DNA from 2 places in the Roseateles sp. AC306 genome. Region 1 is predicted to be linked to the other one. Evidence: predicted binding sites of a transcription regulator. Region 1 holds the regulator's gene; the other holds the start of a gene.
The links. Region 1 encodes FNR, which switches genes on or off when oxygen is low (the NO sensors DNR and NnrR bind a similar motif). Its sites were predicted from a motif close to TTGATNNNNATCAA; they were not measured.
Positions count from the first base shown of each region.

Region 2: the regulator FNR is predicted to act here: its motif matches at 11,307-11,320, upstream of cyoA (ubiquinol oxidase subunit II).

Region 1 is NZ_CEEDEB010000006.1:169,089-184,426, forward strand. It holds gene AC0IZJ_RS14530 (hypothetical protein) at 1-134, shown strand, start outside; gene AC0IZJ_RS14535 (sigma 54-interacting transcriptional regulator) at 144-1,559, shown strand; gene AC0IZJ_RS14540 (BON domain-containing protein) at 1,761-2,099, shown strand; gene fnr (fumarate/nitrate reduction transcriptional regulator Fnr) at 2,397-3,125, opposite strand; gene hemN (oxygen-independent coproporphyrinogen III oxidase) at 3,257-4,651, shown strand; gene AC0IZJ_RS14555 (urease accessory protein UreH domain-containing protein) at 4,651-5,277, shown strand; gene icd (NADP-dependent isocitrate dehydrogenase) at 5,337-6,593, shown strand; gene AC0IZJ_RS14565 (carboxymuconolactone decarboxylase family protein) at 6,639-7,007, shown strand; gene AC0IZJ_RS14570 (NADP-dependent isocitrate dehydrogenase) at 7,078-9,315, opposite strand; gene AC0IZJ_RS14575 (hypothetical protein) at 9,467-9,730, shown strand; gene AC0IZJ_RS14580 (TAXI family TRAP transporter solute-binding subunit) at 9,727-11,106, shown strand; gene AC0IZJ_RS14585 (cold shock domain-containing protein) at 11,459-11,716, opposite strand; gene clpS (ATP-dependent Clp protease adapter ClpS) at 11,910-12,290, shown strand; gene clpA (ATP-dependent Clp protease ATP-binding subunit ClpA) at 12,287-14,614, shown strand; gene AC0IZJ_RS14600 (M90 family metallopeptidase) at 14,664-15,338, opposite strand, start outside.
Region 2 is NZ_CEEDEB010000007.1:47,513-62,850, reverse strand. It holds gene AC0IZJ_RS15375 (GH36-type glycosyl hydrolase domain-containing protein) at 1-1,886, opposite strand, end outside; gene AC0IZJ_RS15370 (MFS transporter) at 1,892-3,247, opposite strand; gene AC0IZJ_RS15365 (gluconokinase) at 3,252-3,773, opposite strand; gene purL (phosphoribosylformylglycinamidine synthase) at 4,073-8,026, shown strand; gene AC0IZJ_RS15355 (hypothetical protein) at 8,035-9,045, opposite strand; gene AC0IZJ_RS15350 (glutathione S-transferase family protein) at 9,198-9,869, opposite strand; gene AC0IZJ_RS15345 (MFS transporter) at 9,934-11,256, opposite strand; gene cyoA (ubiquinol oxidase subunit II) at 11,377-12,453, shown strand; gene cyoB (cytochrome o ubiquinol oxidase subunit I) at 12,466-14,502, shown strand; gene cyoC (cytochrome o ubiquinol oxidase subunit III) at 14,518-15,141, shown strand; gene cyoD (cytochrome o ubiquinol oxidase subunit IV) at 15,141-15,338, shown strand, end outside.

The DNA.
Region 1 (15,338 bases):
AGCAGCGCCGCCTGCAGGACAACGTCGACAAGCTGACCCAGCAGCTGCGAGACAGCCAGCGCCGCAACGAGCAGCTCAACGAGAAGCTTGAAGCCCTCAAGGCCATCGAGCAGACGCTGCCCGCCAAGCGCTGAGGAGACCGCATGACCACGCAAGCCACCATCCTCCTCGTCGACGACGACGCCGACCTGCTGCGCCTGATGACGATGCGCCTCACCGCCGCCGGCCACGCCGTGCAGGCCGTGGCCAGCGCCGAGGCTGCGCTCGCGCACCTTGCCGTGCGCCTTCCGTCTCTCGTCATCACCGACGTGCGCCTGCCCGGGCTGGACGGCCTCGCGCTGTTCGACGAGGTGCGCAGCCGCCACCCGTCGCTGCCCGTCATCCTGCTCACCGCCCACGGCAGCATCCCGGACGCCGTCGAAGCGACGACCCGCGGCGCGCATGCCTACCTGACCAAGCCCTTCGACGGCAAGGAGCTGCTGGCCAAGATCGCCCAGGCGCTGCGCGTGAATGCGCCCGGCCCGGCACCGGCATCGGGCGGCGACGGCAGCTGGCGCCGCGAGATCATCAGCCGCAGCCCGCGCATGGCCGAGGTGCTGGCCGAGGCGCGGCTGGTGGCCGCCACCGATGCCAGCGTGCTGATCTGCGGCGACAGTGGCACCGGCAAGGAGCTGCTGGCCCGTGCGCTGCACAACGCCAGCCCGCGTGCGGCCAAACCCTTCATCGCGGTGAACTGCGGCGCCATCCCCGAGGCGCTGCTGGAGTCCGAACTCTTCGGCCATGTGAAGGGCGCCTTCACCGGCGCGCAGGGTCATCGTCAGGGCCTGATCCCGGCGGCGCATGGTGGCACGGTCTTCCTTGACGAGATCGGCGACATGCCGCTGGCCCTGCAGGTCAAGCTGCTGCGCGTCTTGCAGGAGCGCGTGGTGCGGCCGGTGGGCAGCAACGAGGCGGTGGCGGTGGACGTGCGCGTGTTGTCCGCCACCCACCGCGACCTCGACCGGGCCATGGCCGAGGGCCAGTTCCGCCCCGACCTCTACTACCGGCTCAATGTCGTCAAGCTCACGTTGCCACCGTTGGCCGAGCGCCGGGAGGACATCGCGCTGCTGGCTCAGCACTTTTTGCAAACGCTGGCCGAGCGGCACCGCAAGCCGGTCAAGGGCTTTGCGCCCGATGCGCTGGAGGCGCTGGTCACGGCGCCGTGGCCCGGCAATGCGCGCCAGCTCTACAACGTCGTCGAGCAGGTCTGCGTGCTGGCCACCGCGCCGCTGGTGCCGCTGGCCCAGGTGCAGCGCGCGCTGCAGATGCCGTCGGCCGACGTGCTGAACTACCAGCATGCCAAGCAGCGCTTCGAGCGCGACTACCTGAACCAGTTGCTCAAGCTCACTTCGGGCCACGTTGCCGAGGCCGCACGGCTGGCCGACCGCAACCGCACGGAGTTCTACCGCCTGATGCAGAAGCACGGCCTGGACCCGCAGCTCTTCCGCACCGACGCCGACCCCCTAGCTGCCGCGTCGGCTTTTGGCGACAGCAAGTTGTCAGGCGAATCAAGCACTTAGGGCGGTCCTGCGGGGACCCGTCGCCGCACGGCGACAAGAACCTGGCCCGGGATGGCCGTGGGCAGCACCTCGGGAGGCGGATCTGAAGCTAAGTCATTGAAATTCTTAGGAAATCCTGAGCTGGCACACCCCTTGCGCTAAGCCTGTTCGTGGTGCCATCCGGCATCGCTTTTTGATTCAAGCAATCCTCAGGAGATCTGCATGCAAGCATCCAACCTCGTCCGTCTGCTGTCCGCCGCCCTGATGGCCTCCGCCGCCACCGCTTCCTTCGCTGCCGACCCCGCTCCCGCCCCGGCCCCGGCCGAGCCGGTCGTCGCGCAGGCGCAGACCGGGGATGCCGCCGTCACGACCCAGGCCGCTGCGGCTCTGCAGCAGGACAAGGATCTGCAGGCCCTGCCGCTGACCGTCAGCAGCACCACCGCCGGCGTCGTCGTGGTCAAGGGTTCTGCCCCCAGCGCCGAACTGGCCCAGAAGGCCATCAAGGTCGTCCAGGCCGTGCCCGGCGTGAAGGAAGTGCGTAACGAGATCAAGGTCGGCTAAGGCGACGCCGAATAAGTCCCCGCGATGCAGCGCGCCCTGGTTTGGGATGGGCTGCAAGGCGCAAACCGCAGCCATAGCTCGGCTATGGCGAGGCTGAGGCCGGACACAAGCGGCGCGCCGCTTGTGCCTGCCGAAGGGCCAAGCCTCTGGCTTGGCGCGGCCTGCAAGGCTTGCAACGCAGCAGGCCGCCCAAAGCAGGGATGCGCTGCGCGCGAGGGGCTTGTTCAGCGTTGCCCAAGCCCCGCCACCTTCGATCTCAGGCCCCGCGCGCCCACGCGGGGCCTTTTTGCGTCTGGCTCAGCAGCGGCTGTTGTTCACCAGCGCCTGCAGCCCAGGCTGGTTGAGGATGCGCAACTGCCGCTGCTTCACCTCCATCAGCCCCTCGTCCTGAAACTTGGAGAAGGCGCGGCTGACGGTTTCCAGCTTCAGCCCGAGATAGCTGCCGATCTCCTCGCGCGTCATGCGCAGCACCAGGCTGGACGGCGAGAAGCCGCGTGCCTGCAGTCGTTGCGTCAGGTTCAGCAAGAAGGCGGCGAGCCGTTCCTCGGCGCGCATATTGCCGAGCAGCAGCATCACGCCGTGGTCGCGCACGATCTCGCGGCTCATGATCTTGTGGAAGGAGTGCTGCAGCGCGGTGAACTCGCGCGACAACTCTTCGAGCTGGTCGTAGGGAATGACGCAGACCGACGAGTCCTCCAGCGCCACCGCGTCGCAGTGGTGGTGGTCGCTGCTGATGCCGTCCAGGCCGAGCAGCTCGCCGGCCATCTGGAAGCCCGTGACCTGGTCGCGGCCGTCCTCGCTGCCGACGCAGGTCTTGAAGAAGCCGGTGCGCACCGCGTACAGCGCTGTGAAGCGCTCGCCGTTGCGGAACAGATGCTCGCCACGCGGCACCGTGCGGCGCTTGTCGACCAGCCCCTCCAGCTGATCCAGCTCCTTGGCATTCATGCCCACCGGCAGGCACAGCTCGCGCAGATTGCAGCTGGCGCAGGCGACCTTCAGCGGCTCGATGGCGGGCGCGGCGGCCATGTCGGAGTTGGTCGGCATGGTCATCGCGCGAGGCAGGGGAGTCAGCATGGGTTGGATTCTTTGCCAGAAGACCCGCGCGGCCCTTGACCTGGATCAAAGCCCGCCCGTGCCTGTCTCGGCACAGTGACGGCATGGCTGCTGTAACCGACCGCTCCCTCGACGCCGACCTTCTTGAAGCGAACATGCGCCGCCACGACGTGGCTGGGCCGCGCTACACGTCCTACCCGACGGCGGACCGCTTCGTCGAGGCCCACCAGGGCGCCCAGCACCTGCAGGCGCTGCGCCAGCGCGGCACGGCCCAGCCGCTGTCGGTCTATGTGCACATCCCGTTCTGCGAGCAGCTCTGCTACTACTGCGCCTGCAACAAGATCATCACCAAGCACCACGAGCGCGCCGCGCCCTATCTGGACGCGTTGGCCGTGGAGATGGAGCTTGTCGCCGAGGCCTTGGGTGGCCCGGCGCCGGTGTCGCAGCTGCACCTGGGCGGCGGCTCGCCGACCTTCCTGTCCGACACCGAGCTGACCTCGCTGATGGACCTGCTGCGCCGCCGCTTCAAGCTGCTGCCGGGTGCCGAGCTGTCCATCGAGGTGGACCCGCGCACGGTCGACCAGCAACGCCTGGCTCATCTGCGCCAGCTCGGCTTCAACCGCCTGTCCTTCGGTGTGCAGGATTTCGACGCCGCCGTGCAGAAGGCCGTGCACCGCGTGCAGCCCTTCGAGCAGGTCGCCCAGCTGATGAGCCAGGCCCGCGAGCTGGGCTTTGCGTCCACCAACGTCGACCTCATCTACGGCCTGCCGCTGCAGACGCCGGCCAGCTTTGCCCGCACCATCGAACAGGTCGCCCAGCTGCGCCCCGACCGCATCGCGATGTATGCCTACGCCCACCTGCCGCAGCGCTTCAAGCCGCAGCGCCGCATCGTCGCCGAGCTGTTGCCCCCGGCCGGTGACAAGCTGGCCATGCTGTCCGGTGCCATCAGCGCGCTGCTGGGCGAGGGCTATGCCTACATCGGCATGGACCACTTCGCGCTGCCGGACGACCCGCTGGCCATCGCCAAGCGGCAGGGCCTGCTGCACCGCGGCTTCCAGGGCTATTCGACGCAGCCGGACTGCGACCTCGTCGGCCTGGGCGTGTCGGCCATCAGCCGCGTGGGTGCTACCTACGCGCAGAACGCCAAGACGCTGGAGGAATACGAGGACGCGTTGCACCAGCGCCAGCTGCCCGTGCAGCGCGGCCTGGCGCTGACGCGCGACGACCTGCTGCGCCGCGCCGTCATCATGGCGCTGATGTGCCAGGGGCGCGTGGAGTTCGAGCCCATCGCGGCGTCCTACCTCGTCGACGTACCGGCTTACTTCGCGCCCGAGCTGGCGCGGCTGTCGCAGCTGGCAGGGCAGGGCCTCGTCGTGCTGGAGCCCGGTGCCATCCAGGTCACGCCGCTGGGCTGGTATTTCGTGCGTGCCGTGGCGATGGTGTTCGATCGCTACCTGCAGGCCGACGCGTGCCGGGAACGCTTCTCCAGGATCATCTGATGGCGCTGGATGCCGCGCTCGTCGCGTCGGCCACGCTGATGGGTCTGGCCGGCATGCCGCACTGCGCGGCCATGTGCAGCGCGCCCTGCGCGCTGGCCGGCGGCAAGCGGCCTGCAAAGCTGCTGGCCGGGCGGCTGCTGGGCTACGCGGCCGGCGGCGCGGTGGCGGCAGCTTCGGCCGAAGCGATCTCGCGGGCAGCCCAGAGCGTCACGCTGCTGCAGCCCGCCTGGGCGCTGCTGCAGGCGGCGCTGCTGCTGTTCGGCCTGACGCTGCTTGCGCGTGGCCGGGCGCCGGCGTGGCTGGGCGCCATTCGCTGGCGCCCGCAGCCGCGCCATGCCTTTGCCACCGGCATGGCGTGGGTGGCCATGCCCTGCGGGCTGCTGCATGCGGCGCTGTTGCTGGCCGGGTTGTCGGGTTCGCCCACCAGCGGTGCGGCAGCGATGGCCGGCTTTGCGCTGGCGAGCACGCCGGGCCTCGTCATCGTGCCCTTGTGGCGGGCCAGACTGCTCAAGCACGGTGCGGGCGGTGACGTGCTGGCGTTGCGACTGGCTGGTTTCGCACTGGCCCTGGGCGCGGGCTGGGGACTGGCGCACGGCGTGTGGCAGAGGCTGCTGCTGGTGTGCTGAGGCGGCCATAAACTCGCCGGGTTTCGTCTTTGCTCGCTTCTTTGCGAAAGCCCACGCCCATGTCCCAACACATCACGGTGCCTGAAGGCGGCCAGAAGATCACGGCCAATGCCGACTTCTCGCTGAACGTGCCCAACAACCCGATCATTCCCTTCATCGAAGGCGACGGCGTCGGACTGGACGTCACGCCCGTCATGCTGAAGGTGGTCGACGCGGCCGTCGCCAAGGCTTACGGCGGCGCCCGGCAGATCCACTGGATGGAGGTCTACGCCGGCGAGAAGAGCACGCGCCTCTACGGCCCCGATGTGTGGCTGCCCGCCGAGACGGTGCAGTCCGTGAAGGACCACCTCGTCTCCATCAAGGGCCCGCTGACCACGCCCGTCGGCGGCGGCATTCGTTCGCTGAACGTGACGCTGCGCCAGGAACTGGACCTCTACGTCTGCCTGCGCCCGGTGCGCTATTTCAACGGCGTGCCCAGCCCCGTGAAGGAGCCGCACAAGGTCGACATGGTCATCTTCCGCGAGAACTCGGAGGACATCTACGCTGGCATCGAATACGAAGCGGGCAGCGACAAGGCGCAGAAGCTGATCGCCTTCCTGCGCGATGAACTGGGCGCCAACAAGATCCGCTTCCCGGAGACCTCGGGCCTGGGCATCAAGCCCGTCAGCCGCGAAGGCACCGAGCGGCTGGTGCGCAAGGCCATCCAGTACGCCATCGACCACAACAAGCCCAGCGTGACCATCGTCCACAAGGGCAACATCATGAAGTTCACGGAAGGCGCCTTCCGTGACTGGGCCTATGCGCTGGCGCAGAAGGAATTCGGCGCCGAGCCCATCGACGGCGGCCCGTGGTGCCGGCTGACGAACCCCCATACGGGCAAGTTCATCACCATCAAGGACGTCATCGCCGACGCCTTCCTGCAGCAGATCATCCTGCGCCCGGCCGAGTACAGCGTCATCGCCACGCTGAACCTGAACGGCGACTACGTCTCCGACGCGCTGGCCGCGCAGGTCGGCGGCATCGGCATCGCCCCGGGGGCCAACATGAGCGACTCCGTCGCCATGTTCGAAGCCACCCACGGCACCGCGCCCAAGTACGCCGGCAAGGACTACGTGAACCCGGGCTCCTCGATCCTCTCCGCCGAGATGATGCTGCGCCACATGGGCTGGAAGGAAGCCGCCGACCTCATCATCAGCGCGATGGAAAAGTCAGTGCTGAGCAAGAAGGTCACGTATGACTTCGCGCGGCTGATGGATGGGGCGACGCAGGTGTCGTGTTCCGGGTTTGGGCAGGTGATGATCGACCAGATGGAATGACGGCTGCGGGCTCTTATGCTGCGCGGCAGCACCTGAGGAGCTCGCATGGATCTCGACAACCAAGGCCTTGCCACCCGCCGCGCCGTGCTGGGCGACGCCTATGTCGACGCGGCGCTGGACAAGGTCACGCCGTTCACCGAACCGCTGCAGGAACTGGTCACCCGCCATGCCTGGGGCAACACCTGGCAGCGGCCGGGCTTGGACCTGCGCACGCGCAGCATCGTCACGGTGTCCATGCTGGTGGCGCTGGGCCGCATGCAGGAGTTGAAGACCCATGTGCGCGGCGCGCTGAACAACGGTGTGACGGTGGCAGAGCTGCAGGAGATCTTCCTGCACGCCAGCGTCTACTGCGGATTCCCGGCGGCGGTGGATGCGTTTCGCGCTGCCGCAGAGGTGGTTGACGCCGCACCATGAAAAACGCCGCTGGCAGGCGACTGCGCAGCGGCGTCATCACAGGGGCCGGAGCCCCATCGTGACGTGACGATCAGCTGGCCAGCGACTCCAGCGCCGCATTGAACGTCGCGCTCGGGCGCATCACCACATCCAGCTTGGCCACGTCCGGCAGGAAGTAGCCGCCGATGTCCGCCGGCTTGCCCTGGACTTCCTTGAGCTCGGCCGCGATCTTGGCTTCGTTGGCGGTCAGCGTGTCGGCCAGCGGCTTGAAGCGTGCGGCCAGCTCGGCGTCCTCGGTCTGCTCGGCCAGCGCCTGCGCCCAGAACAGCGTCAGGTAGAAGTGGCTTCCGCGGTTGTCGATCTCGCCCGTCTTGGCGCTGGGGCCCTTGCCCTTGTCCAGCAGCTCGCCGGTGGCCGTGTCCAGCGCCTTGGCCAGCACCTTGGCCTTGGCGTTGCCGGTCTTGATGCCCACGTCCTCCAGGCTCACTGCCAGGGCCAGGAACTCGCCCAGCGAATCCCAGCGCAGGTGGTTTTCTTCCACCAGCTGCTGCACGTGCTTCGGTGCCGACCCGCCGGCGCCCGTCTCGTACATGCCGCCACCGGCCATCAGCGGCACGATGGACAGCATCTTGGCCGAGGTGCCCAGCTCCATGATGGGGAAGAGGTCGGTCAGGTAGTCGCGCAGGATGTTGCCGGTGGCGCTGATGGTGTCTTCGCCGCGGATCACGCGCTCCAGCGTGTAACGCATCGCACGCACCTGGCTCATGATCTGGATGTCCAGGCCGTCGGTGTTGTGCTCATGCAGGTACATCTTGACCTTGGTGATGAGCTGCGCCTCATGAGGGCGGTAGGCGTCCAGCCAGAACACCACCGGCATGCCTGAGTTGCGGGCGCGCGTGACGGCCAGCTTGACCCAGTCGCGGATGGCGGCGTCCTTGCACTGGCACATGCGCCAGATGTCGCCCTGCTCGACGTTCTGGCTCATCAGCACCTCGCCGGTGGCGAGGTCGGTGATGTTGGCCACGCCGTCTTCCGGGATCTCGAAGGTCTTGTCGTGCGAGCCGTATTCCTCGGCCTGCTGGGCCATCAGGCCGACGTTGGGCACGGTGCCCATCGTGCGCGGGTCGAAGGCGCCGTGCCATTTGCAGAAGTTGATGATCTCCTGGTAGATGCGGGCGAAGGTCGACTCGGGCATCACGGCCTTCACGTCCTTGAGGCGGCCGTCGGCACCGTACATCTTGCCGCCGCTGCGGATCATGGCCGGCATGGAGGCGTCGACGATGATGTCGTTGGGCGAATGGAAGTTGGTGATGCCCTTGGCCGAGTCCACCATCGCCAGCTCGGGGCGGTGCTCGTGGCAGGCGTGGAGGTCGCGCTTGATCTCTTCCTGCTTGCTGGCCGGCAGGCTGGCGATCTTGGTGTACAGGTCAACCATGCCGTTGTTGACGTTGACACCCAGCTCCTCGAACAGCTTGGCGTGCTTCTCGAACGCCTCGCGGTAGAAGATGCGCACGCAGTGGCCGAAGACGATGGGGTGGGACACCTTCATCATGGTGGCCTTGACGTGCAGCGAGAACATCACGCCGGTCTTGCGCGCGTCCTCGATCTCCTTTTCGTAGAAGGCTAGCAGCGCCTTCTTGCTCATGAACATGGAGTCGACCACCTCGCGGTCCAGCAGCGAGACCTTGGCCTTCAGCACGATGGCCTTGCCGCTCTTGGTGATGAGCTCCATCTTCACGTCGCGCGGGCGGTCCATCGTCATGGACTTCTCACCGTGATAGAAGTCGCCGTCATGCATGTGCGAGACGTGCGAGCGCGAGGCCTGGCTCCACTCGTCCATGCGGTGCGGGTTCTTGCGGGCGTATTCCTTGACGGCCTTGGGCGCGCGGCGGTCGGAGTTGCCTTCGCGCAGCACCGGGTTCACGGCCGAACCGATGCACTTGTTGTAGCGGGCGCGGATGTCCTTCTGCTCGTCCGTCTCGGGCTTCTCGGGATAGTCCGGGATGTTGTAGCCCTTCTCCTGCAGCTCCTTGATCGCGGCCTTGAGCTGCGACACCGAGGCGCTGATGTTGGGCAGCTTGATGATGTTGGCCTGCGGCTTGAGCGTCAGCTTGCCCAGGGCGGCCAGGTTGTCGGGTGCGCGCTGCTCTTCGGTCAGCAGTTCGGGGAACTGGGCCAGCACACGGGCGGCCACCGAGATGTCGCTGGAGACGACGTCGATGCCCGCCGACGCCGCGAAGCGCTTGACGACCGGCAGCAGCGAGGCCGTGGCCAGGCGGGGCGCCTCATCGGTCAGGGTGTAAACGATCTGGGTCTTTTCGGCGGTCATGAAGCTGGTCCGGTAGGTGAGGAATCCGTGCGGCGCTGGAGCGCGGGGCGGCGGCGCGCGAGCCTGTAACTTTAGCAAGCCGAGTCGGGTTGCCGCCGTCCGGGCCTTCGCCGCGCTGCTGGCCGGCCCGTGCTCGCTACGATGTCTCGCCATGCTGCACCGCATCGACGAAGAGATCACCTTCCGCAAGCTCGAGATCCTGCTGGCCTTCATGGAGAGCGGCAATCTCGCGCGGCCTGCTGTCGCTGCTGGCCGCCTGCCGCAGCCATTCGGCGGAGCGGCAGGCGAAGGCCCGGCGGTGACGGCGGGGATCACCCTCACCCTCGCGGCCAGCACGCATTCGGGTGCTCGGGCATGCGAGCCACTCTGCAACACACAGGCCCAGCACATGCCCGTTTGGGACGGCAAGCCATGACCCCGATTCAGCAATGGCAAGCAACCCGCAGCCTGCGCCTGCTGCTGCAGACGCTGCGCGACTTGATGGTCTCGATGGGGCCGCTGCTGCTGCTCGGCGGCGGCCTGCTGGTAGCGGCCTACTGGTGGCTGGATCCGCAGCCGCCGCGCCAGGTGAGGCTGGCCACCGGCCCGGCGGGAAGCGCCTACGCCAGCTTCGGCGAGGGCTATGCGAAGGCGTTGGCACGCGAGCACATCCAGGTGGCGCTGATTGCCAGCGAAGGCGCGCAGGACGATCTGGCCCATCTGCGCGCGGGCACAGCCGACGTGGGCTTCGTGCGCGGTGGCATGGCCGATCCCGTGGCTGATACCGAGGCTGGCATCGTCTCGCTGGGCAGTCTGTTCTACGAGCCGATCTGGATCTTCTACCGCCGCGATCTCGCCATCGTGCGCCGCCAGCCCGGCGGCGGACTTCAGCGCCTGGACCAGCTTCGTGGCCTGCGCGTCAATGTGGATCAGGACGGCAGCGGTGTACCGCAGATCGTCGAGAAGCTGCTGGCGCTGAACCAGCTGAAGCCGACCGATCTGCGGCTGTCCAATCTGGCGCCCGACGCCGCAGGTGAGGCACTGCGCCAGGGCCGGCTGGACGCTGCTGTGCTGATCTCGGCACCGCAGGCCGGCCTGATCCGCGCGCTGCTGCGCGACCCGGCCGTCGCGCTGATGGCCTTTGAGCAGAATGAGGCCTATTCGCGCCTCCTGCCCTTCCTGTCCACCGTGAGCCTGCCGCGCGGCGTGGTGGACCTGGCGGCCGATCTGCCGCCGCAGGACGTGCCGCTGCTCGCCACCACCACCGCATTGCTGGCGCGCGAGCGGACGCACCCTGCGCTGCGCCAGCTGTTCGCGCAGGCGGCCCTGGGCCAGCACAGCGAGGCCGGCTGGTTCAATGGCGCCCGCGACTTCCCCAACACCCGCACCAGCGAGCTGCCGGTCAGCGCCGAGGGCGACCGTGCGATCAACGGCACGCCGCCGGCCTGGGCGCGCTTCCTGCCCTTCTGGGCCGGCAACCTGCTGGAACGCATGTGGCTGGTGATCGGCGGCCTGCTGGTGCTGATGTTGCCGCTGTCACGCGTGGTGCCGCCGCTCTACACCTTCCGCGTGCGCTCGCGCGTGTTCCGCTGGTATGCGCGGCTGCGCGAGGTGGAAGCAAAGCTTGAAACCGGCGCTGGCGAGCGCGTCGCCTTGCTCGACGAGCTGGACGAGCTGGACCGCGTCACACACCGCATCGCGGTGCCGCTGTCCTATGCCGAAGAGCTTTACGCACTGCGCAACAACATCCATGCGGTGCGCAAGCGCCTGCTGGCGCAGCGGTCGCGGCCAACGGACGGACAGACCGACTAGGGCCGACCTCCGGTGCGCGTCGGAGTCATTCGACAGGGAAACGTGTCTGCTGCAGTCGGTTTCGACGGGCGGGCGCAGCCACCGAATTCCCACGGAGAGGGTTTACACACGACCGCTGCGGCCAGCGCAAAGGTCGCCAGGCGAGGTGATGGATCGCCCGAGGGGGCCTCGCACACGCCGGCATTGGCTGCGGCGGCAACGACGTTCGCTCAAGCCCTCGCGGCGGCCGCGCTTCGCCCGCGATGTGGCGCGAGCGCCATCCGGCGATTCCTGTCCGCTCAGTCGATGAGTTCGAGGGGCCGGAGGGCGTGCTGCGCTGGGTGGCGCAGCAGTCGGAGTCGCTTTTTGCCTGTCAGGACGTCAGAGGCTGCTGCTGCTGCTGTTCAGCGGCGAGCGCCGCAGCTTCCATCGGCGTGATGTTCTGCGCCAGTTGGCCCTTAGGGCCCTGCACCAGCTCGAACTGGACCTGACTGCCCTGCTTCAGCGTCCGGAAACCTTCCATCTGGATCGCCGAAAAATGGGCGAAGACATCATCGCCGCCGGCTTCGGGCTCGATGAATCCGAAGCCCTTGGCGTCGTTGAACCACTTGACTTTGCCCAGTGCCGTCATGTTGTCTCCATATTTTTAGCACCTCCCTGAAGAGGCGGACGAGATTCTGGTGACGCAAACAAAGGCGTCAATTCGGGACCTTACCGGCCGGGTTGACCCTTGGATATTGAGCAGGTTCGCGCTTGCAATTTCGCGCTGCGTCGCCAAGTGCCCGCAGTCGGCGAGGGAAACACCCCGTCGATAGAATCCCGACATGCCTGTGCTCCCCGTTTTTTCTCCGCTAAACCAGTCGACTCCGCCTCCGCCCGTGCCTCCTCTGAAGCCGGGCAAGGACGAAGGCGACGGGGCGGTCGTCGTTGAGCGCCAGACGCAGAAAACCGAGCCGCCGCGGCTCTACCAGGTGCTGCTGCTGAACGACGATTTCACGCCAATGGAGTTTGTTGTCATGGTTCTGCAGGAATTTTTCCGGCATGACCTCGATACGGCGACGCAGATCATGCTCAAAATCCACCACGAGGGTCGCGGGGTCTGCGGTGTCTTCACCAAGGACGTCGCCGCAACCAAGGTGGAGTTGGTACTGGCCGCCTCCCGGCGTGCCGGCCATCCCCTGCAGTGCATTATGGAGGCCGCATGATTGCGCAAGAGCTTGAAGTCAGTTTGCACATGGCGTTCGTCGAGGCACGCCAGCAGCGGCACGAATTCATCACCGTCGAGCACTTGCTGCTCGCGCTGCTGGACAACCCCAGTGCCGCCGAGGTGCTGCGCGCCTGCGCAGCCAATCTCGATGACCTGCGCAAGAGCCTGACGCAGTTCATCAAGGAAAACACGCCGATGGTGGGCGGCAGCGATGAGGTGGACACCCAGCCCACGCTCGGCTTCCAGCGCGTCATCCAGCGGGCCATCATGCATGTGCAGAGCACCGGCAGTGGCAAGAAGGAAGTGACCGGCGCCAACGTCCTTGTCGCCATCTTCGGCGAGAAGGACTCGCACGCCGTCTACTACCTGCACCAGCAGGGCGTCACGCGCCTGGACGTCGTCAACTTCATCGCCCACGGCATCAAGAAGACCGACCCGGAGCCGCCCAAGGCGCCCGAAGGCCAGCCCCAGGGCCAGGAAGGTGAACGCGAGGAAGGCGAGGGTGCCAGCGCCAAGGCGTCGCCGCTGGAGCAGTTCACGCAGAACCTGAACCAGCTCGCGAAGGACGGCAAGATCGACCCGCTGATCGGCCGCGAGGCCGAGGTCGAGCGCGTGGTGCAGATCCTCTGCCGCCGGCGCAAGAACAACCCGTTGCTGGTCGGCGAGGCCGGTGTTGGCAAGACGGCGATCGCCGAGGGCCTGGCCTGGAGGATCACCGAAGGCGAAGTCCCTGAGGTCCTCGCCGACTCCGTCGTCTATTCGCTGGACATGGGCGCGCTGCTGGCGGGCACCAAGTACCGTGGCGACTTTGAGCAGCGCCTGAAGGCCGTGCTGAAGTCGCTGAAGGACCAGCCCAACGCCGTGCTCTTCATCGACGAGATCCACACGCTGATCGGCGCCGGTGCGGCCTCGGGCGGCACGCTGGACGCAAGCAACCTGTTGAAGCCGGCGCTGTCGAGCGGCCAGATGAAGTGCATCGGTGCGACCACCTTCACCGAGTACCGCGGCATCTTCGAGAAGGACGCGGCGTTGTCGCGGCGCTTCCAGAAGATCGACGTGCCCGAGCCCTCGGTCGAGCAGACCATCGAGATCCTGAAGGGGCTGAAGAGCCGCTTCGAGGAGCACCACTCGGTCAAGTACGCGCTGGGCGCCCTCCAGGCGGCGGCGGAGCTGTCGGCCAAGTACATCAATGACCGCCATCTGCCCGACAAGGCCATCGACGTCATCGACGAGGCCGGTGCCGCCCAGCGCATCCTGCCCAAGAGCAAGCAGAAGAAAACCATCACGCGCGTCGAGGTGGAAGACATCGTTGCCAAGATTGCGCGCATCCCGCCCGCATCGGTCAACAGCGACGACCGCAGCAAGCTCAAGACGCTCGACCGCGACCTGAAGAGCGTCGTGTTTGGCCAGGATCCGGCCGTCGATGCGCTGGCCGCTGCCATCAAGATGGCGCGCTCCGGCCTGGGCCGCCCCGAGAAGCCGGTGGGCTCCTTCCTGTTCAGCGGCCCGACGGGCGTCGGCAAGACGGAAGTGGCCAAGCAGCTCGCCTACATCCTGGGCATCGAGCTGATCCGCTTCGACATGTCGGAGTACATGGAGCGCCACGCCGTGAGCCGCCTGATCGGTGCGCCTCCGGGCTACGTCGGCTTTGACCAGGGCGGCCTGCTGACCGAAGCCGTCACGAAGAAGCCGCACGCGGTGCTGCTGCTGGACGAGATCGAGAAGGCCCACCCGGACGTCTTCAACGTGCTGCTGCAGGTCATGGACCACGGCACGCTGACTGACAACAACGGGCGCAAGGCCGACTTCCGCAACGTCATCATCGTCATGACGACGAATGCGGGCGCGGAGGCGCTGAACAAGGCCACCATCGGCTTCACCAGCTCGCGCCAGCAGGGCGATGAGATGGCCGACATCAAGCGGCTGTTCACGCCCGAGTTCCGCAACCGGCTGGACGCCATCGTGTCCTTCCGTGCGCTGGACGAGGAGATCATCCTGCGCGTGGTGGACAAGTTCCTGCTGCAACTCGAAAGCCAGCTGCAGGAGAAGAAGGTCGAGGTCAGCTTCTCGGACGCGCTGCGCAAGCAGCTCGCCAAGAAGGGCTTCGACCCCCTGATGGGCGCGCGGCCGATGCAGCGCCTCATCCAGGACACGATCCGCCGTGCGCTGGCCGACGAACTGCTGTTCGGCAAGCTGGTCGATGGCGGCCGTCTCAGCGTGGATGTCGACGACAAGGGCGAGACGGTGCTGGACATCCAGCCCACACCGCCCAAGCCGGCCAAGGACAACAAGCCCAAGGCCGAGCCAGCCACGACCGCCTGAGCCTTGCCGCTCTGAGCAGAAAGGGACGCCTCGGCGTCCCTTTCTTTGTTCAGGCTGCCGGGTCCTGCCTGAAGAAGCCGGCCAGCAGCTCGTACATCGCCGGCTCCTCGGCGCGCATCGCGGCCGGGGCGACGAAGAAGGCCTCGACGGCCACCGCGAAGAACTCCTCGACGGCCTCGCCGCCATAGGGGTCGATCAGCGTTTCCTCGCCGGCGTCGATGCGATTGCAGAAGCTCTCCCACTCGGCGTCGATGACGGTGATCCAGCGCTCGCGCTCGTCGGCGTCCAGCGGCGGCACGCCATCGGCCAGGCCGTCGCGCATGTCGATGACGTGGGCGAACTCATGGATGACCACATTGAAGACCGCGTCTGCGCCGAACTCCGCTGGGTCGTCGCTCACGGCAACGGCGTTCCAGGCCAGCATCAGCGGGCCGCCTTCCATCGCCTCGCCGGCCAGTTCCTCGTCGTACTCGTGGACGATGCCGTCTTCGTCTTCGAAGCGCCGCTGCGCGACGACCTCGCCCGCGTGCATGACGATGCCGACAAAGCCGTCGTACCAGCTCAGGCCAAGATGCAGTACCGGCAGACAGGCCTGTGCCGCTACGGCGACGGCGACCTCGTCGGTCACCTCGAAGCCATCGACGCCGTGGAACTCCTTGGTCGCCAGGAAGAGGCTGGACAGACGGCGCAGCTCGGCGAGGTCGTCATCGCTGCGCTGGGCCAG
Region 2 (15,338 bases), on a different contig from region 1:
AGCGCGTGGATGTAGAAGCTGGCGGCGTGGTTGTAGACGGCGCCGTTCTCGGCGGAGCCCGGGTGCTTCTGCGTCACGCGGCCGACGTCGTCACGCATGCCGGAGTAGGGCGGCGCGAACATGGCGATGCCGTGGGGTGAGTCGAGCTGGGCTTCGATGGCAGCCAGCATCTTCACCCGCTGCTCCTCGCTGGCCGCGCCGCTGAGCATGGCCCAGGACTGGGGGTTGAGGTAGATGCGGCCCTCGGTATCGGCCCTGACACCGAACACCACGCCGTCGTCCGTGATGCCGCGGGCAAACCAGTCGCCATCCCACAGGTGGCGGTTGGCGGCATCGTTCAGTTCCTCCGCAGCGGCCCGCCAGCGCGTGGCAGCTTCATCGCGGCCAGTGTCGGCGCTGATGCCGGCCCACAGCTTCATCGCGTAGGCAGCCGCCACGGTCAGCCAGCCGGACACGCCACGGCCCTTGTAGCCGACCATGTTCATCGGGTCGCACCAGTCGCCCTGGGCGATGAAGCTCAGGCCGCGCGCGTCGCGGTCCTGATGGAGCCACGCCATGGCGGCATCCAGCCGCTGGGCTACCGTCAACTCGTTCACCACGACATCCAGCAGTGCGAAGTCGCCGGTCTCGTCCAGATAGGCCTCCAGGCAGACCGGCAGCCAGACGCAGTGGTCGGTGTGCGGCACCTGGTTGATGTACTTCAGCTCGGCGCCTTCGATCAGCAGGATGCCGTCGGGCATGGCGCCGTTCGCTTCCTGCTGGCTCAGGGCATGCAGCAGCGCGCCGCGCGTGACGCTCGGCGCGATGTACGCCATGCCGAGGTTGTCTTGAAGGTAGTTGCGCGTCTGCGGGTCGGTGCTGAGCCGGTTCACGTCGCCGTGATAGAAAACCTGGCGTGGCAGCCAGTGGTTGACGAAGCGGTCGAAGTCGGCGTCGGGCGTCTCGATGCGCAGGCAGCCGCGGCCGCTGTCGACGTAGTCCGCGTAAGCCGCGCGGGCGCGGGCAAAGCCGGCTTCGCTCAAGTAGGTTTGACGCACCTTCGCGATCTCCGCATCGTCCAGCGCGGGGCCGAAGAGGAAGCGGTACGTCTCGCCTGCGTTGGGTTGCAGCGCCAGTTGGTACTGCACGCTGGCGGCGGGCGTCTCGTAGCGGGCGTCGCCACCGGCGAGCCGCTCGGCCTGCAACGCGCTGGGCTTGTGCAGGCCGCCTTCGCCCTCGAATGCTGATTGGCTGGCCTCCCAGGCCTCGGGCGCGCGCTCGCAGAGAAAGTAGGTCTTGTCCTTGAGGGCGAGGTTCTTGAAGTAGTCCGCCACCTTCTGATAGGGCGTGACGCTGCTGGCGACGATGCCGCCGAGGTCGGCGCGGTACTCGGCGGACTGGTTCATCCACGACATATTGCCGATGGGGAAATAGGGCACGACGCTGATGCGCCGGGGCCGCTCCGACAGGTTGGTGACGCGCAGCTCCCACAGCTCGACCACATCGTCGGTCGGCAGGCCTAACGTCATTTCCACGCGCAGGCCGAGGTGCTCGACGGTCCAGCTCAGGTCATGCTTGCCGACGACGAAACTGAAGCTGTCAACCGCAGCGCGCACCGGCTCGTAGGGCGCCGAGAACAGCTCGCCGGTGTCCTCGTCCTTCACATAGAAAAAACGGCCGGGGTGATGGGCGTAGTAGGCCTGCTCCGGCTGCATGAAGGTCTTGGCCTCCAGGTTGGGCGCGTGCGCGTACTTGGCCGGTTCGGGCTGCATGAACTGCGCGGTGGCGTAGCCGCGGCAGGTCACCTGGATCATCATGCGGCGGTTCCAGAGGAAGCCGCCGGCCTTGGGCAGGGCAGTGGGGCTGGTGAGCTCGCAGCGCTCGCCGCCGTTGATATGACGAAGCATGGGCGTCAGACGGGTGAAGTGGAGGACTTGCGCTCGGCCAGATCGGCCTGGATACGCGCCATGGTCGGGTTGTCCAGCGTGTAGAAGACCATGATGACGGCGGCCAGCAGCGTGAAGCCCGCCGGGATGACGGACATCAGCCAGACGATGCCCGCCTGAGAGTCGGCCGACTGCGCCACGTTGGGCACATAGCCCAGCGTCGTGAACAGCGTGCCGATGACGCCGACCGCGACGGCGGTGCCGAGCTTCTGCGCGAACGAGCTGGCCGCGAAGGTCATGCCCGTGGCGCGGCGGCCGTTGCGCCATTCGTTGTAGTCGGCCGAGTCGGCCAGCATCGAGAACGACAGCGGCGACTTGGGGCCCAGGCAGAAACCCAGCGCGATCTGCAACACGTACATCAGCGCGATCTGGTCGCTGGGCACGAACAGGAAGGCGGTCGACAGCACCGTGGAGGCCAGCATCAGCCCGATGAGCAGCTTGCGCTTGTCGATGAAGCGCGTGAGCAGCGGCGTGAATGCCGTGCCTGCGGCCGCGGCCAGCAGATAGGCCGGCATGAAAGTGGCCAGCAACTCGGGCCGGTTGACCACGTACTTGAAGTAGTAGGCGGCACTGGTCATGCGCAGCGTGATGCTGAGCATGATGATGAGCGCGAGGAAGAACAGCAGGATCCAGGGCAGGTTGCTGCGCAGGTCGGCAATGTCCTGGCGCACAGTGGAGGGCTCGGCCTGCACCGGCTGCACGCGCTCGGTCGTCGCACTGAAGGTGAAGGCGAAGATCAGCGCCGCGGCGATGCCCCAGAACACCATGGTCAGCGTCCAGCCCAGCGCGGCGTCACCAGCGCCGAACCAGCTCACGAGCCGCGGCGACACCGCGGTGACGAGGGTCCCGCCTGCAAAGCCGCAGACGAAGCGGGAAGCGTTGATCGCATTGCGCTCCCGCGCGTCACCCGAGATCACGCCGGACAGGGCGCTGTAGGGCAGGTTGATGCTGGTGTAGATCGTCATCAGCAGCAGGTAGGTCACATAGGCCCAGACCAGCTTGCCCGTGGGACCGAAGTCGGGCGTCGAATAGGTCAACACACCGATGACCGCCAGCGGCACCGGCATGAAGAGCAGGTAGGGCCGGAACTTGCCCCAACGCGTCTGCGTACGGTCGGCGAAGGCGCCGATCATGGGGTCGGTGAAGGCGTTGAAGATCTTGACGACGAACAGCATCGTCGCTGCCGCGCCGGCAGTGATGCCGAACACGTCGGTGTAGAAGATCAGCAGGAAGGTCGAGACGTTGGTCCAGTAGAAATTGAACCCCATGTCGCCCAGGCCGTAGCCGACGATTTCCCGTTTGGTGAGCGGTGGGTGTTTCATGGCTTCAACGCTGCGCCACGGGTTGCTGCTGGCCCAGCCAGTCGCGCAACTCGGTGACGAGTTCAGGCAGCGGCTTGATCCCGTCGAGGTGAATGACGCCGGCCTCGCCCACCGGCGACTCCAGCGTCTCGAACTGGCTGTCGACAAGGCTTGCGGCAAAGAAGTGCGACCCGCGCGACGCCACCCGCCGGCTGGCCTCGGCCTTGTCGATGTCCAGGAAGGCAAAACGCAGGCCCGGGGAGGCCTGACGGAGCTGGTCACGGTAGGCGCGTTTGAGGGCGGAGCAGGTCACGATCAAGCCCGGCCGCTGCTGCAACTGCTCGCTCAGGCTGGCAAGCCAGCTGGCGCGGTCCTCGTCGGTCAGCGGTTCGCCCTTGGCCATCTTGCGGCGACTGGAGTCGCTGTGGAACAGATCGCCCTCCAGCCAGTCTTCGGCGAGGCGCTCGGACAGAGCAGCGGCAACCGTGGATTTGCCGCATCCGGCGACGCCCATGATGACAAGGGAACGGGGCGGGAAGTGGGTCATGGGCGCAGAGGATGAGGCAGTGAACCGCGCCGTGTGACGCTGGGTGATTGTGCGTGTTGGATAGCGCTATCCTACCTTGAGGAGGCGCCGGAGCCGTCCGTAGTTTCCCGCTGCGTGTCCTGGCGCGCTCGTCTGGCACCTCCGGCTGGGCGAATCACGAAGGCAGCGCGCGCGGCCAGTGAGCGTGGGCGCGGGGCGCTCAGTAGAATCCCGTGCTTCCGCACGCCGCCCTTTGCCGTTTTGGGGCCGAGCATTTCCGAGAACCGCGCGCCCGCCCGCGCCCAGCCTCCCCGGATTCCATGGCCCTGACCCCGCATCTGACCCATTTCGAGGGCGGCAACGCTCTTTCCGACTTTCGCGCCCAGGCCCTGCTGGCCCGGCTGCAAGAGGTCAATGCGCGCATCACGGGCATCAGCGCCCGCGCGGTGCACTGGGTCTGGACGGATGCGCCGTTGGATGGCGAGACCCGCGACCGCTTCGCTGCGCTGCTGACTTACGCCGAGCCGGCTCTTGAAGGCGCGCAAGGCGACCTCGTCGTCGTCACACCTCGCTTCGGCACGGTCAGCCCGTGGGCGTCCAAGGCCACCGACATCGCCCGCAATTGCGGCTTCACGCTCAAGCGCGTCGAGCGCGTCGTCGAATACCGCGTCGCCACCAAGAGCGGCCTGCTTGGTGGCGCCAAGCCCTTGAGCAAGGACGAGCTGAACGCCTGCGCCGCGCTGCTGCACGACCGCATGACCGAGTCGGCCTGCTTCAGCCGCGAGGACACAAAACACCTGTTCGATGAGCGCACGGCCGAGCCGCTGGCGCATGTCGACGTGCTGGGCGCCGGCCGCGCGGCGCTGGAGAAGGCCAACGTCGAGTTCGGGCTGGCGTTGTCGGTCGACGAGATCGACTACCTGGAAACCAACTTCAAGAAGCTGGGCCGCAACCCCAGCGACGTCGAGCTGATGATGTTCGCGCAGGCCAACAGCGAGCACTGCCGGCACAAGATCTTCAATGCATCGTTCACGGTCGATGGCGAGCAGCAGCCGTTGAGCCTGTTCGGCATGATCCGCAACACCGAGAAGCTGAACCCGCAGCACACGGTCATCGCCTACTCGGACAACGCGGCCGTCATGCAAGGTCATGCCATCGAGCGCTGGATGCCGGCGCCCCGGCCCGGCGCCGCCTACGTGGCCCGCACGGAGCAGGCTGAGGTGCTGATGAAGGTGGAGACGCACAACCACCCGACAGCCATCTCGCCGTTCCCGGGCGCGTCGACCGGCGCGGGCGGCGAGATCCGAGACGAAGGCGCTACCGGCCGCGGCTCCAAGCCCAAAGCGGGGTTGACGGGCTTCTCTGTGTCCAACCTGCATCTGCCCGGCCTCTCCGAGCCGTGGGAGCAGAACCCGGTCGGCAAGCCGGCCCACATCGCCTCGGCGTTGCAGATCATGATCGAAGGCCCCCTGGGTGGCGCCGCCTTCAACAACGAGTTCGGCCGGCCCAACCTCGCGGGCTATTTCCGCGTCTTTGAGCAGACCGTCGCCGGCCTGCGCCGCGGCTATCACAAGCCCATCATGATCGCCGGGGGTCTGGGCACCATCCGCTCGGACCTGACGAAGAAGATCGAGTTCCCGGCCGGCTCGCTGCTGATCCAGCTCGGCGGCCCCGGCATGCGCATCGGCATGGGCGGCAGCGCCGCGTCGTCGATGGCGGCGGGCACGAACACGGCCGACCTGGACTTCGACTCCGTGCAGCGCGGCAATCCCGAGATCGAGCGGCGCGCGCAGGAGGTCATCAACCACTGCTGGGGCCTGGGCGCCGAGAACCCGGTGCTGGCGATTCACGACGTGGGTGCGGGGGGCATCTCCAATGCCTTCCCCGAGCTGGTGAACGACGCCGGCCGCGGCGCGCGCTTCGATTTGCGCAAGGTGCCGCTGGAAGAGTCCGGCCTGGCGCCCAAGGAAATCTGGTGCAACGAGAGCCAGGAGCGCTACGTGCTGGCCATCGGTCCCGAGAGCCTGGACCAGTTCGCGGCGCTGTGCGAGCGTGAACGCTGCCCGTTTGCCGTGGTCGGCGTGACGACGGAGACGCGTGAACTGAAGCTGGCCGATGGCGAGGAGTTCCCCATCGACATGCCGATGGACGTGCTGCTCGGCAAGCCACCCAAAACCTCGCGCAATGTGACCCGCGTGGCCCTCGACGGCGGCACGCTGGACCTGACCGGCGTGAAGCTGGAGCAATCCGCATTCGACGTGCTGCGCCACCCGACCGTGGCCAGCAAGCGCTTCCTCGTCACCATCGGCGACCGCACCGTGGGCGGCCTGAACCACCGCGACCAGATGGTCGGCCCCTGGCAGGTGCCGGTGGCGGACTGCGCCGTCACGCTGGCTGACTTCAACGGCTTTGCCGGCGAGGCGATGAGCATGGGCGAGCGCACGCCGCTGGCTGCCGTCAACGCGCCGGCGTCGGGCCGCATGGCCGTGGCCGAGGCCATCACCAATCTGCTGGCGGCGCCCATCGAGCTGCCGCGCGTGAAGCTCAGCGCCAACTGGATGGCCGCCTGCGGCGAGCCGGGGGAGGACGCCGCGCTGTTCGACACGGTCAAGGCGGTGGGCATGGAGCTGTGCCCGGCCTTAGGCATCTCCATCCCGGTCGGCAAGGACTCCTTGTCGATGCGCACCAAGTGGGATGGCCAGCAGGTCACCGCACCGGTGTCGCTGATCGTCACCGCCTTTGCCAGCATTGCCGACGTGCGCGGCACGCTGACGCCTGAGTGGCAGCGCGAGGACTCAGCGCTGATCCTCATCGACCTCGGCCAGGGCAAGCACCGCATGGCCGGGTCCATCCTGGCGCAGACGCTGAACCAGTTCGGCAGCGACGTGCCCGATCTGGACGACCCCAAGCTGCTGGTCTCGCTGGTCAACGCAATCAACGAACTGCGAGCCGCAGGCAAACTGCTCGCCTATCACGACCGTTCGGACGGCGGCCTGTGGGCGGCGGCTTGCGAAATGGCCTTTGCCGGCCAGACCGGTCTGAGCCTGAACGTGGACATGCTGGTCACCGAAGGCGACGGCATCAGCGACAGCCGCGCCGATACGGGCGACTCCAAGAATTGGGCTGCGCAGGTGAGCGGCCGGCGCGAGGAACTGACGCTGCGCGCGCTGTTCAACGAAGAGCTGGGTGCGCTGATCCAGGTGCGCGCGGCGGACCGCGATGCCGTCATGCAGGTGCTGCGCGCACATGGCCTGTCCAGGCATTCGCATGTCGTCGCCAAGCCGAACGCGGCGCGGCAGATGGAGGTCTGGCGCGATGCGAGAAAGGTCTTCACTGCCGACCTGACGACGTTGCAGCAGACCTGGGACGAAGTGAGCTGGCGGATCGCGCAGCTGCGCGACAACCCGGCCGGCGCCAACGCGGAGCACGCGGCCGCTGGCAAGGCGGACGACCCCGGCCTGCATGTCCACCTGACGTTCACGCCCGAGGCGCCCTTCATCAGCACGGGTGCTCGCCCCAAGGTCGCCATCCTGCGCGAGCAGGGCGTCAACTCGCACGTCGAGATGGCCTACGCGATGGCGCAGGGCGGCTTCGACAGCTTCGACGTGCACATGAGCGACCTGCAATCCGGCGCGGTCAAGCTGGACGGCTTCGCGGCCTTCGTCGCCTGCGGCGGCTTCAGCTACGGCGACACCCTGGGTGCCGGTGAAGGCTGGGCGCGCAGCATCATGTTCAACCCCGTGCTGGCCGAGCAGTTCCGCGCCTTCTTCGCGCGCCAGGACACGATGGCCCTGGGCGTCTGCAACGGCTGCCAGATGCTGGCCGCGCTTGCGCCCATCATCCCCGGCGCCGACGCCTGGCCGCGCTTCACGCGAAACCAGAGCGAGCAGTTCGAGGCGCGGCTGTCCCTCGTTGAGGTTCTGGAGTCGCCCAGCGTGTTCTTCCAGGGCATGGCCGGCAGCCGCCTGCCCATCGCCGTCGCGCATGGCGAGGGTTTTGCCAACTTCGCGCGCCAGGGCGACGCGGCCAAGGTCATCCAGGCGATGCGCTTTGTCGACAACCACGGCCAGCCGACCGAGGCCTACCCGTTCAACCCGAACGGCAGCCCGGGCGGCCTGACCTCGGTGACGACGCCGGACGGCCGCTTCACGGCGCTGATGCCCCACCCGGAGCGCGTGTTCCGCAATGTGCAGATGAGCTGGACCAGCGGCGACCGCGCGCTGCACAGCCCGTGGCTGCGCATGTTCCAGAACGCGAGAAAGGCGCTGGACTAGGCGCTCGGCTAAGCCACAGGCGGCGCCGGCCTTACCCGGCGCCGCAGCCACGGCAGCGCAGCGAGGCCGCACAGCCAAAGCAGGCCGGTGGCCGGTTCCGGCACCACCTGCACCGGCCAGTCGTGGCCGGAAGCAAAGCCGATCTGCGCGCCGGGCTGGACGAGGATGCGCTCGAGCGTCACCGTGTTGAAGGCATCGGTCTCGGCGCCGTCCACCTGGCCCCAGGTGTTCAGGTTGGCGACGAACGTGAACGGTGGCATGGGCCCGGGGCGCTCGGGATCGATGTCTGGAATGAGCAGGAAGGTGTAGTTGATCGCCAGCGTGACATCGCCGCTGGTGTTGTCTGCGTCATTGCCCAGGACCTGTACCGTCTGCGCGCCGCCGACGTCCTGGCATTCGAGCGCACCGGCGCAGTTCACGTAGGACAGCCCGTTGATCAGGCGCACGTTCTCTGCACCGAAGGATTCAAGGCCGATGGTGAAGGCGAAGCGCCCCCGGTCGTTCCACTTCGCGTGCAGCGAGAACTGCATCGTCACCGGCGTCGGCGTCGTCCCCGTGTAGATCAGGTCCTCCATCCATTCGGCCGTGGCTTCGCCGTAGAAGCTGCGCGTGCCGAGGGGATCGCTGGGCATGCCGTAGTCCTGTGGGCCGTCCGTCCGCCAGCTTCGCGCCTTGAGCACGCCGTAGTCGGCAAAGGCCTGTGCGGCCGCCAGCGTCGGCAGCGTTGCGCGCTTGTACCAGGTGTCGACGACGATGGGCATGCCCGACACGGTGCAGCCCACCCCGCCCGGCGTGGCGGCGATGCAGCCCATGTGGCTGATCGAGGAGCCGTCCGGCAGCTGGGTGACGGTGCCGAACCCTGTGTTGACAAGACCCGTGGGGTCGGTCGGCACGAACGAGCCGGTGCTGTAGGCGACGACACTGTGGCCGGGGTCGGCGGCCGCGCCCAGGCTGGCCAGGCCAAGTGCCGCGATGGCCAGCCGGTGCGCAGCGCCGCGACGGAGTGCAGAAGCGTTCATGACGAGTTCCTCGCGGCAATGTGAATCGCGCGAGTGAGATCTGGTCGGCTGCGCCGCCAAGCCTGCCGTCGCGCGCCACAGGCTCCGATTCATCCTAGGCCACCGGCCGCCCGCCGGCACCCCCTACAAGCGCGTGGCCAGCCGACCCGCGCTCAGGCGAGGAAGCGCGCCGGCAGGGCTTGCCGATGCGGGTAGTACTGGAACCACGGCTGCGCCTGCACGATCGCCTGCCAGACCGACGGCCGGGCCAGCAGGCGCTCGAAGTAGGCGCTCAGCGTGGTGTGACCGGCCGAGAACGGCCGCACGGTCGCCGCGTAGAACAGCGCCGGTGCCGCGGCACAGTCGGCCATGCTGAAGTCGTCGCCCGTCGCCCAGGCGTGGTCGCCCCGGCGGCTTTCGATCATGTCGTAGGCCATGCCGAGGGCGTCGACGGCAGCCGACATCGCCATGGCATCCCGATCCGCTTCGGGGCGGAGCAGCTGGGCGATGTAGCGCTGCATCGGGTCCATGACGTAGCAGTCGAACAGCCGGTCCCACAGTCGCACCTGGAGCTGCGCGTCGAAGTCATCGGGCAGCAGGCGCAGGCGGCCGGGGTGGTGGCGGTCCAGGTATTCGATCTGTACGGCTGTTTCCGGCACGACGCGTTCGCCATCGACAAGCAGCGGGATCTTGCCCGTCGGCCACAGCGCCGCATAAGCCGCGCGCTCGCCCGGGTCGCCCAGGTTGACCAGCTTCTTCTCATAAGGCGTGCCGTTTTCGGCTAGCGCGATCAGCAGCTTCCAGCAGTGGGAAGAGAGCGGGTGGTAGTGCAGCGTCAGTGGCATGGCTCTTTCTCTATGCGACAAAGCAAAAGCGGGCCGAAGCCCGCTCTCTGCCTCAGGGCACTCTTCAGTCCTGCACCACCGCAGCTGCCCGCAACCGCTTGTTCACCCGCAGCGCCACCAGCGTGCAGACGACGCCGGACAGCAGGTAGACGCTGAGAGACATCAAGCCGAAGCGCGAGGACAGGTAGAGCGCGATGACGGGCGCGAAGGCCGCGCCCAGCAGCCAGGCCATGTCCGCCGTCAGCGCCGCGCCGGTGTAGCGGAAGTGGGGCAGGAAGTTGGACGTCACCGAGCCAGCCGACTGGCCGTAGGACAGGCCCAGCAGCACGAAGCCGATCAGGATGAACGCGGCCTGGCCGGGCTTGCCGCCGCCCAGCATCAGCGGCGCGAACAGCGCGAACACGCCGATGGCGATGGCGAGCGTGCCCAGGAAGTTGCGCCGGCCGACCTTGTCGGCAATCAAGCCGGACATCGGCATGGCGGCGGCCGCAAAGGCGGCGCCCAGCAACTCCATCTTCATGAAACCATCGATGCCCTGCTCGTCTGACAAGGCGACCCAGGAGAGCGGAAACACCGTCACCAGGTGGAAGAGGGCATAGCTGGCCAGGGCCACGAAGGCGCCTATGACGATGTGGTGGCCCTGCGCGGGCAGCAGCTCGTGCAGATAGGCGGGATCCAGCTCATGCTCTTCCATGCGCTTCTCGTACTCGTGCGTGACCACGAGACGCAGGCGGGCGAACAGCGCGACAACGTTGATCGCGAAGGCCGTGAAGAAGGGGAAGCGCCAGCCCCACGACAGGAAGTCCTTGCTGTCGAGGCTGCTGAACACGTAGAGGAACACGCCCGAGGCGATGAAGAAGCCCAGCGGTGCGCCGAGCTGCCCCAGCATGGCGTACCAGCCGCGGCGGTCCGGCGGTGCGTTCAGCGCCAGCAGCGAGGGCAGGCCGTCCCAGGAACCGCCCAGTGCCAGGCCTTGGCCGACACGACACAGCGCCAGCAGCACGATGGCCGTGCTGCCAGCCTCGGCAAAGCCGGGCAGCAGGCCCATGGCGACGGTGGAGCAGCCGAGCAGGAAAAGTGCGGTGGTCAGCTTGGCGGAGCGGCCGAAGCGGCGCTGGATCTCCATGCCGATCAGCGTGCCGACCGGGCGGACGACGAACGCCAGCGCGAAGACGAGGAACGCGTAGAGCGTGCCGGTCAGGCGGTCCGCGAACGGGAAGAACACCTGTGGGAAGACCAGCACCGAGGCGATGCCGAAAACGAAGAAATCGAAGTATTCCGATGCTCGCCCAATGATCACGCCGACCGCGATGTCGCCGGGTGCGAGGTCCTCGTCCGTGCGCGTGGTCAGCGGGCCGGATTGGGGGGTGGTGAAGGTACTGCTCATTGCCATTTCGGGCCTGTCTCCGCTTTTGCCTAGGACAAAATGTCCACTCGTTGATTTGCCTCAATCAACTTACATTCCTTCGCAGCGTGCAAGATCGTTAACCCTTGCGCGTCACCCAGGATGTACCCCATCAAGTCTGCCTTTTCCCGCGCCCTGGTCTTGTCAGCCAGCTTCGCTTTGTCTGGCTGTGACTGGATCGTGATGAAGCCGCACGGCGACATTGCGAACCAGCAGGCCCAGCTCATTGTCACGTCGACGCTGCTGATGCTGCTGATCATCGTGCCGGTGATCGCCCTGACGCTGCTGTTTGCATACCGTTACCGCCAGTCCAACACCGAGGCGACGTATGCGCCGGACTGGGACCATTCCACTCGCCTGGAACTGGTGATCTGGGGTGCGCCGCTGCTGATCATCATCGCGCTGGGCGCGATCACCTGGATCAGCACCCACAAGCTCGATCCTTTCCGCCCGCTGGACCGCATTTCGGAAGACAAGCCGCTGGTGGCCGACGTGAAACCCATGGAGGTCTACGCCGTGTCCATGGACTGGAAGTGGCTGTTCATCTACCCCGAGCAGGGCATCGCCACCATCAACGAGCTGGCCGCGCCGGTGGACAGGCCGATCCACTTCCGCTTCACTTCGACGACGGTGATGAACACCTTCTACGTGCCGGCGCTCGCCGGCATGATCTACACGATGCCGGGCATGGAGACGCAGCTGCACGCGGTCATCAACAAGGCCGGCGTGTACGACGGCCTCTCGGCCCACTACAGCGGCGCCGGCTTCTCGGACATGCGCTTCAAGTTCCACGGCCTCAGCAACGAAGACTTCGCGCGCTGGGTCGAGGGCAACAAGGCCGGTGGCAACACGCTGACGCGCGCCGGCTACCTGAAGCTCGAGCAACCCAGCGCCAAAGAGCCGATTCAGCGTTTCGCCAGCGTCGAGCCCGGCCTGTGGAGCGCCATCGTCGACCGCTGCGTCGACGGCAAGAAGATGTGCGCCAGCCAGATGATGGCCATCGACGCCGCCGGCGGCGCCGGGAAGGGTGGCGTGGCCAGCACCATGCGCAGCAGCTGGCGCGATGCCGAGGGCAACCAGCGTGAGCGCTTCGTCGTCGCCGCGCTGTGCACGCCGACCAATCCGCTGGGCCTGCCCATCGAGATCGAAGCCAGCGCTGGCAGCGCCATCAAGAACTAAGAGCAGCAGACCATGTCCAACGCCGTTGTCGCCCAGCACCAGGCTGCTGACCAGCTCCACCCCATCCTCGGCCGCCTGGGCTGGGACTCGCTGCCCCTGCACGAGCCCATCCTCATCGCCACCTTCATCGCCGTGGTGCTCGGCGGCGCGCTGGTGTTTGCGCTGGTCACCAAGTTCAAGCTCTGGGGCCATCTGTGGCGTGACTGGATCACCAGCATCGACCACAAGAAGATCGGGATCATGTACATGATCCTGGGCATCGTCATGCTGCTGCGCGGCTTCGCCGATGCGCTGATGATGCGCGCCCACCAGGCCATGGCCTTCAGCGAGAACGCCGGCTTCCTGCCGCCGCACCACTACGACCAGGTCTTCACGGCGCACGGCGTCATCATGATCTTCTTCGTCGCGATGCCCTTCGTGACCGGGTTCATGAACTACGTCGTGCCGTTGCAGATCGGCGCGCGCGACGTGGCCTTCCCCTTCTTGAACAACTTCAGCTTCTGGATGACCGCTGGTGGCGCCGTGCTGGTCATGATCTCGCTGTTCGTCGGCGAGTTCGCCAAGACCGGCTGGCTGGCCTACCCGCCGCTGTCGGGCATCCTGGCAAGCCCGGATGTCGGGGTGGACTACTACCTCTGGTCATTGCAGATCGCGGGGGTGGGCACGACGCTGTCGGGCATCAACCTGATCGCCACCATCATCAAGATGCGCGCGCCGGGCATGACGATGATGAAGATGCCCGTCTTCACGTGGACGTCGCTGTGCACCAACGTGCTGATCGTCGCCACCTTCCCCGTGCTGGCCGCCACGCTGGCGCTACTGACGGCCGACCGCTACCTCGGCACCAACTTCTTCACCAACGACCTCGGCGGCAACGCCATGCTCTACGTGAACCTGATCTGGATCTGGGGCCACCCCGAGGTCTACATCCTGGTGCTGCCCGTGTTCGGCATCTTCTCGGAAGTGGTGTCCACCTTCAGCCGCAAGAAGCTGTTCGGCTACGCCTCCATGGTCTATGCCACGGTGGTCATCACCATCCTGTCCTACCTCGTCTGGCTGCACCACTTCTTCACGATGGGGTCGGGGGCGAGCGTGAACAGCTTCTTCGGCATCACGACGATGATCATCTCGATCCCGACGGGCGCCAAGATCTTCAACTGGCTGTTCACGATGTACCGCGGCCGCATCAAGTTCGAGGTGCCGATGCTGTGGACGGTGGGCTTCATGATCACCTTCACCATCGGCGGCATGACCGGTGTGCTGCTGGCGGTGCCGGCGGCGGACTTCGTGCTGCACAACAGCCTTTTCCTGATCGCCCACTTCCACAACGTCATCATCGGGGGCGTCGTGTTCGGCGCCTTCGCCGGCATCAATTACTGGTTCCCCAAGGCCTTCGGCTTCCGCCTCGACGCGTTCTGGGGCAAGGTCTCGTTCTGGTGCTGGTTCATCGGCTTCTGGGTCGCGTTCGCGCCGCTGTATGTGCTGGGCCTGATGGGCGTCACGCGCCGCGTCAGCCACTTCGATGATCCGTCGCTGCAGATCTGGTTCGTCGTTGCAGCGGTCGGTGCGGGCATCGTGGCGCTGGGCATCGCGGCTTTCCTGATCCAGATCGGCGTCAGCATCCTGCGCCGCAAGGAACTGCGCGACACGACCGGCGACATCTGGGGCGGCCGCACGCTGGAGTGGTCCACCGCCTCGCCGCCGCCGGACTACAACTTCGCCTTCACGCCGGTCGCCCACGAGATGGATGCCTGGTACGACATGAAGCACCGCGGCGCCGAGCGTCCGGTCAAGGGCTTCGTCGCCATCCACATGCCGAAGAACACCGGCGCCGGCTTCGTCATCGCCATGCTGGCCACCGTGATGGGCTTTGCGCTGATCTGGCATATGTACTGGATTGCCGCGCTTGGCCTGGTGGCCACTGTCGTCGCGGCCATCGTGCACACCTTCAACTACGACCGTGACTTCCACATCCCGGCCGACGTCGTGGCCCGCAGCGAGGACGAGCGCACCCGCGCGCTGGCCGCTGCCGCCACCTCCGCCGCCTGATCGGGAAACGCTGAAATGTCTGCAACCATTGCCACCCACGTGAACGGCGCGCCGGTCTACTACGACCACAGCGGCGAGCACCATCCGCCGAACAGCACCATGCTGGGCTTCTGGCTCTACCTGATGAGCGACTGCCTCATCTTCGCGGTGCTGTTCGCTGTCTACGCCGTGCTGGGCCGCTCGTATGCGGCCGGCCCGTCGGGCGCCGACCTGTTCGACCTGCCGCTGGTGGCCGCCAACACGGCGCTGCTGCTGTTCTCGTCCATCACCTACGGCTTCGCGATGATCGCGATGCAGGCGCGCAACAAGCGCCATGTGCTCGCCTGGCTGGCGGTCACGGGCCTGCTCGGCCTGGGCTTCCTGGGCATCGAGCTCTACGAGTTCCACCACCTCATCCACGAGGGTGCCGGCCCGGGCCGCAGCGCCTTCCTGTCCAGCTTCTTCACGCTGGTGGGCACGCACGGCCTGCACGTCACCTTCGGCTGCATCTGGCTCGTCACGCTGATGTTCCAGGTCAACAAGCTGGGCCTCACGCCGCCCAACCGCCGCCGCCTGATGTGCCTGTCGATGTTCTGGCACTTCCTGGACGTCGTCTGGATCGGCGTCTTCACCTTCGTCTATCTGATGGGAGTGCTGTGATGGCGGCCGACCACGCTCACGATTCACACGGTCATGACGACCACCTCGACGGCGAGGCCGACTTCCACGTCAGCTACAAGGGCTACGCCACCGGCTTCATCCTGTCCGTCATCCTCACGGCCATCCCGTTCTGGCTCGTCATGGCCAAGGTGCTGCCCAGCCCGAAGATGACCGGCTTCGTCATCCTCGGCTTCGCC